2 regions of the Peptacetobacter sp. AB800 genome follow, and region 2 is predicted to be linked to the other one. Evidence: riboswitches for the same ligand, from Rfam matches in the RefSeq annotation. Region 2 holds a riboswitch; the other holds the start of a gene.
The links. A riboswitch is a leader RNA that binds a small molecule or an ion and turns the genes downstream of it on or off. The one in region 2 is predicted to bind lysine.

Region 1 (9,171 bases), on a different contig from region 2:
CCCATTCTTTAGAAAGCGATAAACCATATGACCACTCATTAACCATATCTACATTCCCACCATTATTAGGATAATTTGTAAATGTACAATTTTCTATTTTTATATCTTATTCATTTCCAGGTAGCATACTAGTTTCATATTTTCTTTTGTCTACTGAATAAACTATGGTAACATACTTCATTAGTATTGTATTTTTATTTTCACTTCCTATTAATAAAATTCTAACTTTATCTTCTCTTGCTTTTAAAGTTACATTTTCTAATTTACCTTTTTCTAAAATAGTGTATCCACTTATTGTATATTTGCTTTGACCATCTATAGTAATATTTTTATTTACAGTAATATCCTCTGTTACATTACCCAATAACGTTATTGTAGCTCCTTCACTTGCATTATTTATAGCTTCTGTTAAAGTCGCATATTCTTCATTCCCTATCTTAGCTACATTTTGAGTAATTGGATCTTGAGTGCTCGTATAACTTCCATCTGGATTTGTAGCTTCCTGAGATGCTACCACTTTATCCGTAGATTTCACATTATCCAATTCAGCAGCACTCACTATTCCATTCACAGATGGAACTAATAAAGAAGCTGCTAATAAAAATGCCAATTCTTTTGATTTCTTCTTATTCATACCAACACCTCCAAAATTTCAACCTATAATTCTTTGATATATAAATAAAAGCATAGAAAAAACACCCTCTTAAAAGAACGCATTCCCTCTATGCTTACCCTTAACATAAACTCCATTTGATAATATTAGTAATATTTATATTAAAATTTATAGCATATACACATAATTTTTTAAATATTTTTTATTTTCATTTAAAAACTCCATTATCTCTCTAACATACTTCATATTAATTAACGTCTTATTAGCCAACACATTTATTATATCCTTTATACACCAAATATTTATCAATCTTTATTAAAATCTAATAAAAAATCTCAAACAAATCACAAACTGCACAAAAAAAGAGAAGGAAGATATCAATCAACGACAATGCAACTTGATTGCCTGGAGCGAATGATACTTCCTTCTCTTTCTCTATACTACATCTCTTTTAAAATTTCCATTAACTCATCTTCATCATAATGATACTTCTTATTACAGAACTGGCAAGTAACTTCTGCCTGGTGGTCTTCCTCTATAATCTCAGCAAGCGCCTTTTTACCCATTGCGATAAATGCCTTCTTAACTCTATCCTTAGAGCAAACACATCTAAATCCTACCTCAACCTTGTCAAGAATCACAGGATCTAAACCTTCAAGCACTAAATTAAGCACATCCTCAGGAGTTAATCCTTCTCTGTACATCTCTGTGATAGATTTTATCTTTCCTATATTTTCCTCAAGCTGGCAAATTGTAGCTTCTGTCGCATCTGGCATAAGCTGCACGATAAATCCTCCAGCATGTTCAACTTCATAGTGAGTTGTGTAAACACCTAGTGAGACAGCTGATGGAGTCTGTTCAGAAACTGTGAAATAGTATGTAAAATCTGCTGCTATTTCCCCAGAAACTATCGGACATAATCCATTCACTGGCTCTCTAAGTCCTAAATCTTTTATTACTTTTAAAGTTCCTTCTGTACCTACTGCACCTGCTACATTTAATTTTCCGTTTGGATAGTTTTCAACCTCAACATCTGGGTTTGAAACATATCCTCTAACAAACCCCTGTGCATCAGAAGTTGCAAGTATTGTTCCTATTGGCCCGTCACCTTTTATTATAGATGTCAACTCGTCACCTTTATTTTTCATCATAAGCCCCATCATTGATGTAGCTGTTAAAGTTCTTCCAAGTGCTGCAGTTGCAACCTTTGTAGTTCCGTGAGATTTTCTCGCTTCTTCAACTAAATTTCTTGTCGTTGCAACAAATGCTCTAACTTCCCCATTCTGAGAAGTCGCTCTTATTACATAATCGTTCATCAAAACTCTTCCTTTCCAAATTCATTTACTTTTTATTATTTACAATTTTTATTTACCAATTATTTTCTACCAACAAAGAATACTCTTTCTGCATCTTTCTTTGGTTTTTCAAATGCAAAATCTCCATAAGCCTTGATATCTCTAAATCCTGCATCTGCTAATTTTTCTAATATATCCTCTGTTTCGTAAGCTCTCTGCTGGTGAACCTCATCAAATCTGTCAAAAGTACCGTCCTCGTTTTTCACGAAGAATGTAAGTTCCATTTCGACTAAATCCTCTTCTGGATCGAAATAGTTCTGCCACATATACACGACATCTTCTCTCTTCTCAGCAAAAGTATTATTTCCAAGCACCTTAGATAATTTATAGTATGAGCTAATGTCAAATACAAATATCCCATCCTCTTTTAAAAGCTCGTGAGCCTTTGAAAATACATACTCTAAATCGTCATCATATGTTAAATAATTGAATCCGTCACAAGCGCAAAGTATGCAATCAAGGTTTGGCACATCAAAATCAAGCTCAGCAATATCCTGCTGTAAAAGAACAAGCTGCACACCTTCCTCTTCTGCCTTTTCCATAGCAACCTCAAGCATTTCCGCAGAAATATCTATCCCAGCTATATCGTATCCCTTCTTAGTTAGAGGTATAGTCAAATTCCCTGTACCACAAGCTAACTCGAGAATATTCTGCACCTCAGCACCCTCACTCTTGATAATCTCTTCTATATATTCAACCCATCTATCATAATCGACATCGTCCATAAGCTCGTCGTATATAAATGCAAAATCTCTATACTGATCCATCTCAAATCTCCCAACATCATAATATTTTTCTAAAACTAAAACATCTAAAAACTATATTAGGCAAAATATCAAAATTCGAAATATAAACACTTGTACATCAAATATCCACACTCATACATAGTATATACCTCAAACTCAATATTTCTAACCATAATAGCATAAAGTATATTATATCATAAAAAATACTATACGCGCCACATACTCCACACTCACTTATACAAAATTAATGGAATATAAAACATATTCCTTCATAAAAAAAGAGGGTAATAGCCAAAAAACACGACAATACTGCAAGCGCCACGAACCTTTAAATGTGTTACATAAAAGTGCGTGGCGCTGAAGCCTGGAGTACTTTTGGCTATACCCTCTTTTCTATAGGAACATATTTTTATATTCCATTAATTTTCTATACACTTCAACCCCATTTAAAATTATCTTTTCATCGAAGTCAAACTGCTCATTGTGAAGTCCCGCAGTGAACCCTTTTTCCTCATTTCTCGTACCTACATTGAAGAAAAATCCTGGCACTGCTCTCTGGAAGAATGCAAAATCCTCTGCACCCATCCGGAAATCTAGTTCCACAACATTATCCCCTTTAAAAGCATCTTTAAACTCTTGATATAAATTATCGTCATTTATCACAGCCCGACATTCATTGCAAACACTCATCTCAATCTTACAATCATACTTAGCTGCAGTAAATTCGCAAATCTTCTTCATCCTATCAAGCACATTTGCATAAACCTCATCTTTTGCATATCTCACAGTTCCCTCTAAAGACACATTTTCAGCGACAATATTTCTTCTTGCGCCACCTCTTATCTTACCAACTGTGATAACTGCGCTGTCTATTGGGCTAATATTTCTCGAAACAATAGTCTGAAGTGAGTTAATTACCTCAGCAGAAATCACAATTCCATCGATACCATTTTGAGGCATTGCACCATGTGCACTCTTAGACACAATATTTATCTCAAAATCTATTGTCCCCGCCATCATAGGCCCTTTTTTAATTCCTATTACGCCTTCATCAAGCAACGGATTTACATGAAGTCCGTATATCTCATCAATTCCGTAATACTCTATAATTCCGTCTTTCACCATATCTTCAGATCCACCAGGTCCTTCCTCTGCAGGCTGGAATATAAACACAAAGTTATCCTTTAACTTATCTTTATTATCGTTTACATACTTGATAAGCCCTAAAAGTATAGACATATGACCGTCATGTCCACAAAGGTGCTTAACAGTTCCATCCTTAGACATAAGTCCGTCGATATCTGCTCTAAATGCAACAGTCTTTTGTGCATCTTTACCTTTTATAATTCCTGCAAGCCCTGTTTCTAGCCATTTCTTACTCTCTAAACCAAGTCCGTCCAAAACAGATTTTATATAATCATAAGTCTTAAACTCAACTCGCCCTTCCTCAGCAATACAGTGCAAATTCTTTCTATAATCGTACACACTGTCCTTTAAATACATTACTTTATCTAAACATTCTCCATTACATACGCAATTTTTTTCTTCCATAATCTCACCACCAAACGTCTTTACACAATCTTTTCTAAAATCTATTTATCCATTGAGCCTTTGTACTCAAGCATTGAAATATAGGCATCTAAAGCATTTACACATATCTTTTCATCAAAGTTAAATCTCAAATTATGAAGTCCATTTACAAATCCTTTTTCCTCGTTTCTTGCACCTAGCATAAAGAAAATTCCTGGTACTTCTTCCCGATAATATGAAAAATCATCTGCAATCATCAAAGGATCCAAAATCTTAACCTTGTCATCGCCAACAGCCTCAATAAACTCCTGACAAAGCTCAGAATTATTGTTTACAGGATGATAATCATCTCTAATAGTTACCTTAATCTCGCAATTAAACGCCTTTGAAAAACCATCCGCAATTTCATAAAATCTCTCCTTAATCTTTGAATAAACTTCTGGTTTAAAGCATCTAATAGTCCCCTCAAGATGAACGTGTTCAGCGATAATATTTCTTCTTGAACCACCTTCAACCTTCCCAATACTAACAACTGCATTGTCTATTGGACTAACATTTCTCGAAACAATAGTCTGCATACTGCTAACTAAAGACGCATAAATTGTAATTGCATCTATCCCAGCTTCTGGAGCAGAACCACCATGGCTGCTCTTTCCGTAAATATCTATCTCAAAATCACCAATCTGAGAAAGGAAATATCCTTCCCTAATACCAACTTTTCCCTCGGAGATTTCTGGATAAATATGAAGTCCATAAATCTGGTCAACTCCATAATATTTCAAAATCCCTTCATTAACAAGAGCCTCGGCACCTCCAGGACCTTCCTCTGCAGGCTGGAATATAAACACAAAATTATCGTTTAACTTCTCTTTATTAGCATTAACGAACTCAACAAGACCTAAAAGAATTGCTGTGTGTCCATCGTGCCCACAAAGATGCTGCACACCACACTCAGTCATAAGCCCGTCAATATCTGCTCTAAAAGCTATAGTTCTCTTTGCATCCTTACCTCGAATAATCCCAGCAGTACCAGTACCAAGCCACTTATCGTACTCAACACCCAATTTATCTAAATAACTTCTAATATACTCAGAAGTCTTAAACTCCTCTCTCCCAAGCTCTGCAACCTCGTGCAAAACCTCTCTATGATGCTTCATAACACCCTCTAAAAATGAAAAATCTCTCAAAAATCTCACCCCTCTATCTCAAAATCTATTTTTTCAACATACTTTTTTAAAATTTTGTATACCTAAAACATAACTAAAAAACAATTTATTTATAGTATACATTAAACAAAACTAAATACAAGAAAAAACAACAAAATTTCAGAATTTTTTCAAAAAAACAAAACACACATACCCCGTCTAAAATATAAAACCTACTTTTACCCAAATATAAGCTCTAACATACAAACTTTTCCCCAACCTCTTCCACCAAACCTATATCCCCTCTGTCCTAGCTTCAAAACACTTCTTCTCTTTTCTAATTTTACTTTACAGGGGCTACTGCGATTTTTTGCTAAGAACGCCTTCTTTTTGCTTTGAATAACAAAGAAATCGAACTCGACAATGCAACTTGATTGCCTGGAGAGGAGATTCTTTGTTATTTGAAGCATTAAAAAAGAGGCTTCTGCGAAAAATCACAGTAGCCCCTCCCGTAAGCAAAATTAGCAAGAGAAGAAGTGTTTAGCTAATCCTCCTTTAGCTGTTTCTTTGTATTTATCCATCATGTCAAGTCCAGTTTCTTTCATTGTTTCAACAACCTGGTCTAATGAAACAGAATGTTCTCCGTTTGTTATCATAGCATACTTAGCTGCATCAAAAGCTCTCTGTGCTGCCATAGCATTTCTTTCTATACAAGGTATCTGAACATATCCGTAAACTGGGTCACAAGTCATACCTAAGTGGTGTTCAAGAGCTATCTCAGCTGCGTATTCTATATGGTCTATTGAACCGCCCTGAAGATAAGCAACTGCTCCAGCTGCCATTGAACATGCAGCACCTACTTCACCCTGACATCCAACTTCTGCACCTGAAATAGACGCATTAGTTTTTATTATATTTCCTATTATACCAGCTACTATTATAGCTTCGTTTACCTGTTCATCAGTTAAATTCATATAATCTTTCATAGCGAAGAATATACCTGGTAAAACACCCGCAGAACCACAAGTTGGTGCAGTTACTATTATATTACCAGAAGCATTCTGTTCAGAAGCTGCTAATGCATAAGCGTAAACTAAGGTAGAGAAGTCATTAGATTTTTTGAAGTTTTCATAGAATACTCCAGCTCTTCTCTTTAAGTGTAATTTTCCTGGTATTACTTCATTAGTAGCTAATCCTTCATCTATTGATTTTTTCATAGCTTCTCTTATTGTATTTATGTGATCCATTATGTCACTATCTTCATTTTCTAAGGCAAAATCAACTAATGTTTTGTTGTTGTCTTTGCACCATTTTACTATCTCGTCCATAGTACTTAGAGGATATGTTTCTTTAACTGCAGAAGTATTTCTCTTTCCTTCTTCAGCAAGAGATCCACCACCTACTGAGAATACTTCCCACTGTGCAGTAGTATTTCCGTCTCTATCAAGAGCTTCAAGTAGCATTCCATTTGGATGGAAGTCTTTTATTATATCTTCTCTCCATACTATCTCAACTTTTTTAGGAGCTATAGTTTTTATTATTATGTAGTCAGTTAAATGACCAGCACCTGTAGCTGCTAAACTTCCGTAAAGTGTTGCTCTAAAGCTATCTGCATCTGGATTTTCATTTTTAAATCTTTCTGCTGCTCTCTGTGGCCCCATTGTGTGTGAACTTGATGGCCCGTTCCCTATTTTGTATAACTCTTTTAAAGTATCCATTTTTTTCCTCCATTATATATATTTTCTAAAATAATTTTTATTATAATTTTTTTATTTTATGTCCACTTTTATTATACATAATTTTTTCTAAAAAATATCGCTTTCTTATAAAAAAATTGACTTTGGATAGAAGTTTTTCAAATCGAATTTTTCTTAATATTCTCATTTGTTATTCAAATTTGTATTGCAATTTTTACTAGAATGTATTATTATTGCTTTAAGAGTTTAATTTAATATCTATAACCTGCGTAGAGGCGCTGTTTTCATCAGTATTACGAGCTAGTTGGCAAACTTATCTCGTACGAAAGGGAAAATGGCCGAAGAATTTATCTGGGCACAGATTTTTTCTGGGGTAGTATAAAATATATACTGCACTGTCACTTGTTTAGTGTTGAGCTACAAGGTTTACTTTGCTATAAGAATTTATAGACGTACAAGGTATTCCTTTGTGCGTCTTTTGTGTATATAGAATATTAAAAATAATGTATAATGTTTATGAGGTGATTTTTAATGAAAAAAGTAAATTTAGCAGTAGTTGGTGCTACTGGTATGGTAGGAAGAACATTCCTAAAAGTTTTAGAAGAAAGAGAATTCCCAATAAATGATTTATATCTTTTCTCTTCTTCAAAATCAGCAGGTAAAAAAGTAACTTTCGCTGGAAAAGAATACACTGTTGAAGAATTAACTGAAGATTCATTTACTGGAAGAAACATAGATATCGCTTTATTCTCAGCTGGAGGTTCTACAAGTGGAAAATTCGCTCCAATAGCTGCAGCAAATGGCGCTCTAGTTGTAGACAACTCTAGTTTCTGGAGAATGGACCCAGAAGTTCCACTAGTTGTTCCTGAAGTAAATCCAGAAGCAATAAAAGAACACAAAAAAGGAATAATAGCTAACCCTAACTGTTCTACAATTCAGGCTATGTTACCATTAAAAGCATTACATGATAAATACACTATAAAAAGAATAGTATATTCTACATATCAGGCTGTTTCTGGTTCTGGTGTTAAAGGTGTTGAAGACTTAGAAGAAGGATCAAAAGGAAATCCAACAGGATTCTACCCACATCCAATAGCTTTCAACTGTCTTCCTCACATAGATTCATTCTTAGACAATGGATACACTAAAGAAGAAATGAAAATGGTCAACGAAACTAGAAAAATCCTTTGCGATGATTCTATAAGAATAACTGCTACTACTGTAAGAGTACCAGTTAAAAACGGACACAGTGAGTCTATAAACCTTGAATTCGAAAAAGATTTCGATTTAGACGAACTTGTAGCTACTTTAGCTGCTATGGAAAATGTTGTTGTTGTTGATAACCCAGCAGAAAACTTATACCCTACTGCAGCTGAATTCTCTGATAGAGATGAAGTATTCGTTGGTAGAATAAGAAGAGACTTCAGTGTTGATAGCGGTGTTAACCTATGGGTTGTAGCTGACAACATAAGAAAAGGTGCTGCTACTAATGCAGTTCAGATAGCTGAAAAAGCTATAGAAATGGAATTAGTTTAAAATAAATTATATTTTTTAAGAAAAGGGGTCGATCTCAAATGTTATTTAAAGGTTCTGCAGTTGCTCTTGTAACACCATTCACAAAAGATAATAAGGTAAACTTCGATAAATTAGCTGAACTTATCGAATATCATATAGAAAATAAAACTGACGCTATAGTTTCTTGTGGTACTACTGGTGAAGCTACTACAATGTCAGATGAGGAAATACTTTCTGTTTTAGAATTTACAGTTAAAAAAGTAAACGGAAGAATACCAGTTATAGCTGGAACAGGATCAAACAATACTATGCATTCTGTTGAATTAAGCCAGAAAGCTGAAGCTCTTGGTGTTGACGGATTATTAATAATAACTCCATACTACAACAAAGCTAACAAATCTGGTCTTAAAAAACATTTCGTAACAATAGCAGAAAGCGTTAATATACCAATAATCTTATACAACGTTCCTGGAAGAACTTGTATGAACATATCTCCTGCTTTAATAGCTGAACTTGCTCAGGTTCCTAATATAGTTGCTGTTAAAGAAGCTAGTGGAGATTTAGGACAGG
Region 2 (9,171 bases):
ACATATCCTAAGTTGTAGATTACATAACTAAGGCTGAAAACAGCAACCCTATTTTCCTCAGGAGTATTTTCGGTTATAAACATTCCCTCCGCAGTCGCCCTTACACTAAGACCAAACCCTACAGCAACAGACATAAGAAGTATCAGTATCTTGCTATGAACAAAGATAATTCCTATACTACCAGCTGCAGTAAATAAAAATCCTAGCATAAAGCTATATCTTCTACCTATTTTTTCCAATAGATATGCACTAAAAACAGAGCCAAACGCAATAACCAACGTATTTATGGATAATACATATCCTACAAAATGTTCTCCATATCCGATCTCTTTCAGATATATTCCGACGAATGTATTGAAAACTCCCATAACAAAACATTCAATCAGATTTACAATCAAGAACATTTTCATATTTCTATTTAGTTTTTTTATTACTCTTATAGTTTCCATATTTTCCGCCTTTTTAAAAATTAAAGGCATATCCCCTATTTATATCTTCCCAAAGCTTAATTATCTATCTTTAAAAGATTCGTGTATTCTCTTCATACATTCTTCTAATATACATCTTGGGCAAGCTATGTTTATTCTTTCAAATCCGCTTCCTTCTTCACCAAACATTGTACCTTCGTCGAATATTAATCCAGCTTCTTCAAGCATTATTGTTTCTAATTCGTCTGCGCTTATTCCATATTCATTGAAATCTAACCACATTAAGTATGTTCCTTCTAATGGAGTTACTTTAACTTTTGGAAGGTTTTCTTTAACGAATTCTTCTACATATTTAGCATTTGCATCTAAGTATTCTATTAATTCATCTAGCCAATCTTCACTTTCATTGTATGCAGCTATAATAGCTTCTATTGAGAATGGATTAGGATTGTGCTGTGCTCCACTCTTTGGAACTTCTTTTAACCAAGCTTCTCTAAGCTCTGGAGTATTTATTATTATGTTTGACATCTGCATACCAGCAAGGTTGAATGTCTTACTAGGTGCTAAGCAAGTAACTATGTGTTCTCTATATTCTGGGCATAATTTCTGTAAGTTTATGTGTTTATGTCCTTTTCTTACTAAGTCATTGTGTATTTCGTCAGCTATTATAAATACATCGTGTTTTTTACATATTTCAACAACTTTTTTAAGCTCTTCTTCAGTCCATACTCTACCTACTGGGTTGTGAGGTGAGCAAAGTATCATTAATTTATTATTAGGATCTGCTGCTTTTTCTTCTAAATCTTCAAAGTTCATAGTGTATTTACCGTCTTTGTATATAAGAGGGTTATTTACAACTTTTCTATTGTTCTCTTTTATCTTATTTGTGAATGGGTAGTAAACTGGTCTTTGTATAATTACACCATTTCCTTCTTCTGTTAATAATCTTATTAAAAGTGCTACTGCAGGAACTACTCCTCCACAGAACATTATAGATTCTCTGTCTAATTCCCAGTCGAATCTTCTCTTGTACCAACCTAAAACAGCGTTATAAAATTCATCAGTTTCTCTTGTGCTGTAACCAAATACTTTTCTATCAGCCACTCTATGTACTGATTCTACTATTGGATCTGCTACTGCAAAGTCCATATCTGCTATCCACATAGGTATAGAGTCTTTTTTAGCTCTTGGGAATGTCTTATCAAGATTGTCCCATTTTGTACAGTTTGTATTTCTTCTTTCTACATATTCGTCAAAATTATATTTTCCCATTTTTTCCATCTCCCCATATTTTTATTTTATAAATTTTTTGACTTTTCTCTTATTATTATAATTCATTTGTGATAATTTTGTTAAGGTTTTTAAAAAATTTTATTGATAAACAATTTCTATTTGTTTTATAGATTTTATCAATAGCATTATAAATTTTATTAAAAATATGCTTTAAAAAAGGAGATCTTCTTTTATTTAAGAATATCTCCCTTTTATAAAAATTAATTCTTATATTTTATTTGTAGCAAATTTCTTCTGCTAATTCTACATTAGCTATTATTGAATCTAACTGCACTTCATAGATTTATTCTCAAGTTTTGCTCTTTCTTCTCTATCAAGCTTTCTATTATACATAAACATATAAAGCGCAGCAGCAAATACTATACAGTATCCTAAAATACTCCATCTATCTGGATACGCACCAAATATAACTATACTTAAAATTGCTGAGAATATTATATTTGTATAGTCGAATATAGAAATCTCTTTCGCTGGAGCAAATCTATATGCCAGTGTTATCCCAAACTGTCCTATACTAGCACATACACCAGCCATAAGCATATATACAAGTTGCATTAATGTCATCGGTTCATAAACCATAACCACTATTGGCAGTATAGAAACTATAGAAAATACTGAGAAGAAGAATACTATTGTATAATAATCTTCTTTGTTTCCTATAGCTCTAAGGCAAGTATACGCAGATGCCGCAGATATAGCTCCAAGTATACCAGCTAAATAAGGTACTATTTGCACGCTAAATGTAGGCTTTATTATAAATAACGCACCTACAAATGCAATCATTATCATTGAAATTTGCTTTATATTTATTTTTTCTTTTAAGAAGATAGCACTTAAGATAACCACTAAGAATGGGCTTATCTTGTTTAACATATTAGCATCTGATAGTATAAGCTTGTCTATCGCATAGAAGTTGAATATCACTCCTAAAGTTCCGAATAGTGATCTCATAAGTAAAAGCTTTCTATTTTCCTTCTTTCCTGTAAAACTTCCCTTATGTTTTATTATTAGATAAAGTGCCATTACTGTAGACACTAAATTTCTGAAAAATACCTTCTGAAAGCTCGGTAAATCACCTGCTAATTTTACAAAAGCAGACATTCCCGCAAACCCAGCTGCAGATAGTATTATAAAGAATACACCTTTTAATCTGTTACTTGATTCCATACTTTTCCTCCATTTTAAAATTATATTTTAATCCCTTTTAAATAATCTCGAATTTAATTGATTCAATATAGGATTTTTTATTTACATATGCAAACCGTAAAATCTATATATTAAAATCAAACTCCTTTATTAGTTTATATTTTACCCTCTTTAATGTCAAGTTACACAATTTTTTAAACTTTTAAGATTTATGCGCTAAATATTGTCAAACATCGTTTTCCACGATAAAAATTCTCAATTAAATACAATTTTAATTTATTTTTCTCAATTATTTTTTGTTTATTAGTTTATTATTTTTTATTCTTGGACTAGATTATTTTTTACATATATATTATAATTTTATAGCATATTATTTTAAGGAGGGCGAAATTATGTCAATAAAAAGATTTGAAGGCACTGGAAGAATGAGCAGAGTTGTAAAACACAAAGATACTATATATCTATGCGGACAGACTTGCGGAGAAGGAGATATAATAGAACAGACTAAAGGTGTTCTTGCTAAAGTTGAAGAATTATTAGAAAACTACGGATCAGATAAAAAACATATCCTTTCTGTAACAATATACTTAAGAGATATGAAAGACTTCGAACAGATGAACTCTGTTTGGGATGCATGGGTAGAAGAAGGACACGAACCAGCTAGAGCTTGTGTTGAAGCTAGACTTGCTAGAGAACATCTACTTGTTGAAATGAGTGTAGTTGCTGCTGAAAAATAGTATATACTCTAAACTATTGAACATTTAAATATTAATTTTTTGAAGGCGATTTAATACGAATTTTTTACATTTTCTATTATTTCGCCTTTTTTATTTTAAAATATTTACATAGTTACATTTTTATTTGTTGCCAATATCTAGACAAATTTGTTAAAATATTATAAAATAGAAGTATTATAATTATTTAAAAGTGGGTGATTTAATGGATAGTAATTACACAATGCCGATATATCAAAAAATCGCTCTAGATATAGCAAATAAGATATATACAGGTGAAGTAGAAGAAAATTCAATTTTATATGGTCGTTCTGTTCTAGCTGGAAAATACAATGTATCTCCAGAAACAGTTAGACGTTCTGTGAAAATACTTGAAGACATAGGAGTTGTCAAAAGTATTAAAGGAAAGGGTGTTATAGTACTTTCATCTGCTAAAGCATCTTCTTTTATTAAAAAATATCAGGACCTTACAAATATCTCATCTTATAAGTCAGACTTGTACGATCTTCTAGATGCAAAATCTAAAATCGAAGACAATATTCTAGATACAATCAATAAAATCTTAGATTATTCAAACAGACTCGAGATAATAAACCCTCTTGTTCCTGCTCAGTTTGTGCTTACTAAAGAATGTAAGTATATCGGTCAGGATGCTGGAAAAACTAAGTTCTGGCAAAATACTGGTGGTACAATAGTAGCAATCAAGAGAAACGACGAGCTTATAATTTCTCCTGGGCCATATATAGAATTTATGGAGGGAGATACTTTACTAGTAGTTGGAGATAAACATATATTCAACTCTGTACCTATGTTCCTATATGGAAATGACGACAAAGAAGAACAAAAATAAAAAATACCTCCTTTGACCAATGTCTTAGGAGGCTTATTTTTTATCTTTTATAAAATTTCTTTTTTTAAAAATTCTACTGCTTCATCCAAATCCTCTAGCTTTGCAAGTAGCATCTCTTCCACTTCTTCTGGTGCATCAGCCAACAAATCTGGAATCATTATAGGATTCATTCCCGCTGCATATGCTGATCTTATCCCATTTGGAGAATCTTCAAATGCTATACAACTTGCATAATCAACGCTTAAACCATCACATGCCATCTTATAAATCTGTGGATCTGGCTTTGATTTAGTCACCATATCACCACAAATTATCGTATCAAAGTATCCTTCAATACCCACATCGCATATTTTTGACATAGCATACTTTCTACTAGAAGATGTAGCAACAGCCATTTTTATTTTATTTTCTTTTAAAAACTTTAAAATATTAATTAACCCCTTCTTAACCGGAGTTCCATTTTTTGCTAAATAATCAGCTGATACCTCTCTATATCTATCCGTAAAACCTTCAAAATCAAAGTCTTCTCCGTATTTATCTAAAAAATACTCTCTTCTTCTGTTGTAGTTCATACCTAAAGTATTGTATATATTATCTCCAAAGTTATCATATCCCATTTCTTTTCCTGTAACATCCCAACAATACTTTATAAGCCACTCTGTATTAAACATAAGACCGTCCATATCAAACACCACGGCCTTTAAATTCCCCTTTAATTTCTCAGTTCTCTGCTTATTAAATTCATTTAACTTCATTTATAATACTTTACCTCTCAAAATACTTATTTTGCCCAAACGTCAGCGTACTCTTCCTTTCTCTCAAAAGCACTTTCAACATAAGAGCACTCAGGTACTATTTTAACACCTTTTTCTCTAGCTTGCTTAACTATTTCTGCTAATAAAAGACCTGCTATTCCCTGACCTGTATAATCTGGACGGACAAAAGTACTATTCACTACCCAATTTCCGTCCTGCTCAACATATTTTATCTTTCCAACTCTCTTATCTTCTCTATCTGTATCTAAAGCAACTGCTCTCTTTTTATCTGCTTGATATTCTATTCTTATCATAACGATCTCTCCTTTTTTATTTTTATTCTATTCTTTCTTTATCTTTATTCTATTTTTTAATTAATATTCTAACTTTTCTTTTATAAATATACCCTTATTTAGCTCATCTAAAGCTTCTTTAATTTCTTCTTTAGAATTCATAACTATAGGTCCAGCCCAAGATATAGGTTCATTTAATGCCTTTGAACTTATATAAAGAACCTGCGCTTTTTCATCTCCATTCTTTATATAAACACTATCCCCCTTTTTAATATATATATTCCCAATAAAAATACAATTACTCATTTCAAACGAAAATATTTATATTTATCCACCTCTCCAATCTCCAAGCGGAGGTATTCGCCGTAGCTATATTAAAAACGATTGAAGGTTCTTATTTATGTATATTTTTATAATATAAGGGTTGTCTATTTCTTCTTTAAATATATCGTATCCCCTCGACAATCTGCAGGCGGAGGCAAAATTGCCGTAGCTGAAGCCTGGAGAGGGGAATGATATATTTAAAGAAGAATGACAACCCTCATACTATAAATATACATAAAAAGAACCGATAGAGTTCCCAGTTCTATCGGTTCCTTTTGGTTAGTGAATCATTTATATTTTAATTTCTTAATCAATAAATCAATTAAAAAATTCTAACAAGCTTATTAACAATCAAACTCTCATCAACTTTAATCTTATCTGAATTCAATCATATATCTAATCGTGGTTTTATTCTATATAAGTTCCATTAGCTTTTTCTCTACTTCTTATAAATGCTAATGTTCCTAAAACTGCTATAACTCCAAATATTAATGATATAACTGCTGATTTTGTAAATCCTGCTATTACATAAGTTATACAAGATATTGCAGCTACTGTCATAGCATATGGTAACTGAGTTGAAACGTGGTTAACATGGTCACTCTGAGATCCAGCAGATGCCATTATTGTAGTATCTGATATTGGTGAACAATGGTCTCCACATACAGCCCCAGCCATACAAGCTGATATAGCTATTATCATCATCTGATGGTCATTAGCAAATACACCAACAACTATTGGTATAAGTATACCAAATGTTCCCCAAGATGTACCTGTAGCAAATGCTAAGAAACATCCAACTAAGAATATAACTGCTGGTAAGAAGTTCATTAGAGCTTCTGCATTACCTTTCATTATTCCTTCAACAAATGGAGCTGCTCCTAAACTATCTGTCATAGCTTTTAAAGCCCAAGCAAATGTTAATATCATTATTGCTGGAACCATTGATTTAAATCCTTCTGGTATACAATCCATACATTCTTTAAATGTAAGAGCTTTTCTAAGTACATAAAGTAGTATTGTAACAACTAGTGCGAAGAAACTTCCTAGTGCTAAACCAACTGAAGCATCTGCATTTGAGAATGCTGTTACTATACTTTCTCCTGAGAAGAACCCTCCTGTGTATATCATACCAATTACACAGAATATTATAAGAGAGAATATTGGTATAAGAAGATCTAAAACATGACCTTTAGTATTTTCTTTTTTACCATCATCTTCATTGTAAGCATATGGTCTTGCTCCTGTTGTGAATATGTCTCCTTTTTTAGCATTATCTTCGTGTAATTTCATTGGGCCATAGTCCACTTTTAAAAGAACTAAACCTAACATCATTATTATTGTAAATAATGCGTAGAAGTTAAATGGTATCGCCTGAACGAATACTGAAAGACCATCTTCACCAGGAACAAATCCAGTTACTGCAGCTGCCCAAGATGATATTGGTGCGATTATACATATTGGAGCGGCAGTTGAATCTATTAAGTAAGCTAATTTAGCTCTAGATACATTGTGTTTATCTGTTATAGGTCTCATAACACTACCCACTGTTAAACAGTTGAAGTAGTCATCTATGAATATTAAACATCCTAATATTATAGTAGTTATCTGAGCACCAACTCTTGTTTTTATATGCTGTCCTGCCCATCTACCAAATGCAGCAGAACCACCTGCTCTGTTCATTAAACTTACCATAGCCCCTAATATAACTAGGAATATTAATATACCAACATTGTATGGATCTGAAAGAACTCCTATAAGTCCGTCGTTTAATACATGTGTTATTGTTCTTTCAAAATTTCCACCTCCGTAGAATATACCACCAACTGCTATACCTACGAATAATGAACTATAAACTTCTTTTGTTATAAGTGCTAGTGTTATTGCAACTACTGGCGGAACAAGTGCCCAAGCTGTAGAGTATAATTTTGGTACATACTCAGTCGCTTCTCCTTCCGCAAATACTGTTACTGACATCATCATGACAATCATAAGACACATCGTCATGATTCTAAATAATTTTTTCGAATTTCTCATTTATAAATCCTCCCATTTTAAAACAATAAAAAAACCACAAATGATATATCACAAAGAATATAGCATTTATGGCTGTATTTACAATTTAAAAAGGGAAGTCCTTTTATTTAACCAAGATAGCGCTCCACTCGATGTGACAGTGTATCGCATATTCTACGATACCCCAGAACAGATTTCGGTGCAAAATCTGAACTTCGGCGGTATTTCCTTTCGATAATAACAGCTGCCCTGCTTAAGTTATTATGTACTGATAAGTACCGCGCCTCTATCATTTAATGATAATATTAAGTTGATGATTAAACTTTATCATCTAAAAACTTCACTGTCAATAGTAAATTTAAAATTTCGTCACTTTTATCTCTCCATATAATTTTTCTATCATCTCTCTTGATGATGGTTTTGTACCTATTGTCATAACAGCACCTACAGACATAGCAGTGGCTAATTTAGCAGTTTTTTCAAATTCCATTCTATTTTCTATTCCGTATACAAATCCTGCTAAAAGTGCATCACTAGCACCTACTGTGGAATGAGTCTTAACTTTTGCAAAGCTACACTTGAACACTTCCTTATCATTTGCAAAAATTGCACCTCTTTCACCCATAGATATAGCAGCGTATTTTATTCCGTCGTTTATGTATTTTTTTGCTACTTCTACTATTTCTTCGTCGTTCATATTTTCCTTTTCATGAACTCTTTCTATGTCTTTAAGCTTAACTTTTATAATCTCAGGCTTTTCTTCAACAGCCTTAGCAAATAATGCACCTGCTGAGTCTACTGCCACCTTAGAACCCCTATTATGAGCTAATTTGATTATATTCTTAAACACATTAGCATCCACTCCTGGAGGAACTTTTCCAGATATAACAAATAATGTGTTTTCTGTAGCATATCCGTCTATTTTTATCATAAGCTCATTTATACGGTCTTGTAAAATTTCAGGACCTGCTGCATTAAACTCAGTTATAGTTCCGTCTTCTTCTACAATTTTGGTATTAATTCTAGTTTCTCCATAGATATAAGTAAAATCGTTTCTTATCTGTAAATTGCTGATCATCTCTTTAAAAGTCTGACCTGTTCTACCTCCAATAAATCCAAGTGCTGTAGGCTCCTCACCTAAAATCTTTAAGTTTTTAGCGACGTTAATTCCTTTTCCACCCGCATCTACTTCAAAATGCTCAATTCTGTTCATCCCTGCATACTCATAATTTTTGACATCTATTGTCTGGTCAATAGCAGGATTAAAAGATACCGTTATTATCATTTTTCCTCTCCTTATAAAATAAAAAAAATAAAAATTATTATAATTCC

Region 1: it holds a riboswitch for lysine, as region 2 does, so the genes downstream of both, ACK2WN_RS03450 (aspartate-semialdehyde dehydrogenase) here and ACK2WN_RS06685 (Na+/H+ antiporter NhaC family protein) in region 2, are expected to answer to the same signal.

Annotation. Positions count from the first base shown of each region.
Region 1 is NZ_JBLOUI010000005.1:56,358-65,528, reverse strand. Features, by position in the region: gene ACK2WN_RS03485 (cell wall-binding repeat-containing protein) at 1-46, opposite strand, end outside; gene ACK2WN_RS03480 (hypothetical protein) at 107-634, opposite strand; gene hslO (Hsp33 family molecular chaperone HslO) at 1,054-1,929, opposite strand; gene ACK2WN_RS03470 (class I SAM-dependent methyltransferase) at 1,989-2,735, opposite strand; gene ACK2WN_RS03465 (M20 metallopeptidase family protein) at 3,108-4,265, opposite strand; gene ACK2WN_RS03460 (amidohydrolase) at 4,307-5,401, opposite strand; gene ACK2WN_RS03455 (L-serine ammonia-lyase) at 5,911-7,107, opposite strand; lysine riboswitch at 7,349-7,514, shown strand; gene ACK2WN_RS03450 (aspartate-semialdehyde dehydrogenase) at 7,618-8,622, shown strand; gene dapA (4-hydroxy-tetrahydrodipicolinate synthase) at 8,661-9,171, shown strand, end outside.
Region 2 is NZ_JBLOUI010000018.1:24,084-33,254, reverse strand. Features, by position in the region: gene ACK2WN_RS06725 (MFS transporter) at 1-449, opposite strand, end outside; gene ACK2WN_RS06720 (MalY/PatB family protein) at 510-1,700, opposite strand; gene ACK2WN_RS06715 (DMT family transporter) at 1,986-2,888, opposite strand; gene ACK2WN_RS06710 (RidA family protein) at 3,260-3,604, shown strand; gene ACK2WN_RS06705 (TrkA C-terminal domain-containing protein) at 3,807-4,451, shown strand; gene ACK2WN_RS06700 (HAD family hydrolase) at 4,499-5,206, opposite strand; gene ACK2WN_RS06695 (GNAT family N-acetyltransferase) at 5,233-5,520, opposite strand; gene ACK2WN_RS06690 (pirin-like C-terminal cupin domain-containing protein) at 5,581-5,805, opposite strand; gene ACK2WN_RS06685 (Na+/H+ antiporter NhaC family protein) at 6,232-7,860, opposite strand; lysine riboswitch at 7,970-8,136, opposite strand; gene ACK2WN_RS06680 (1-phosphofructokinase family hexose kinase) at 8,198-9,124, opposite strand.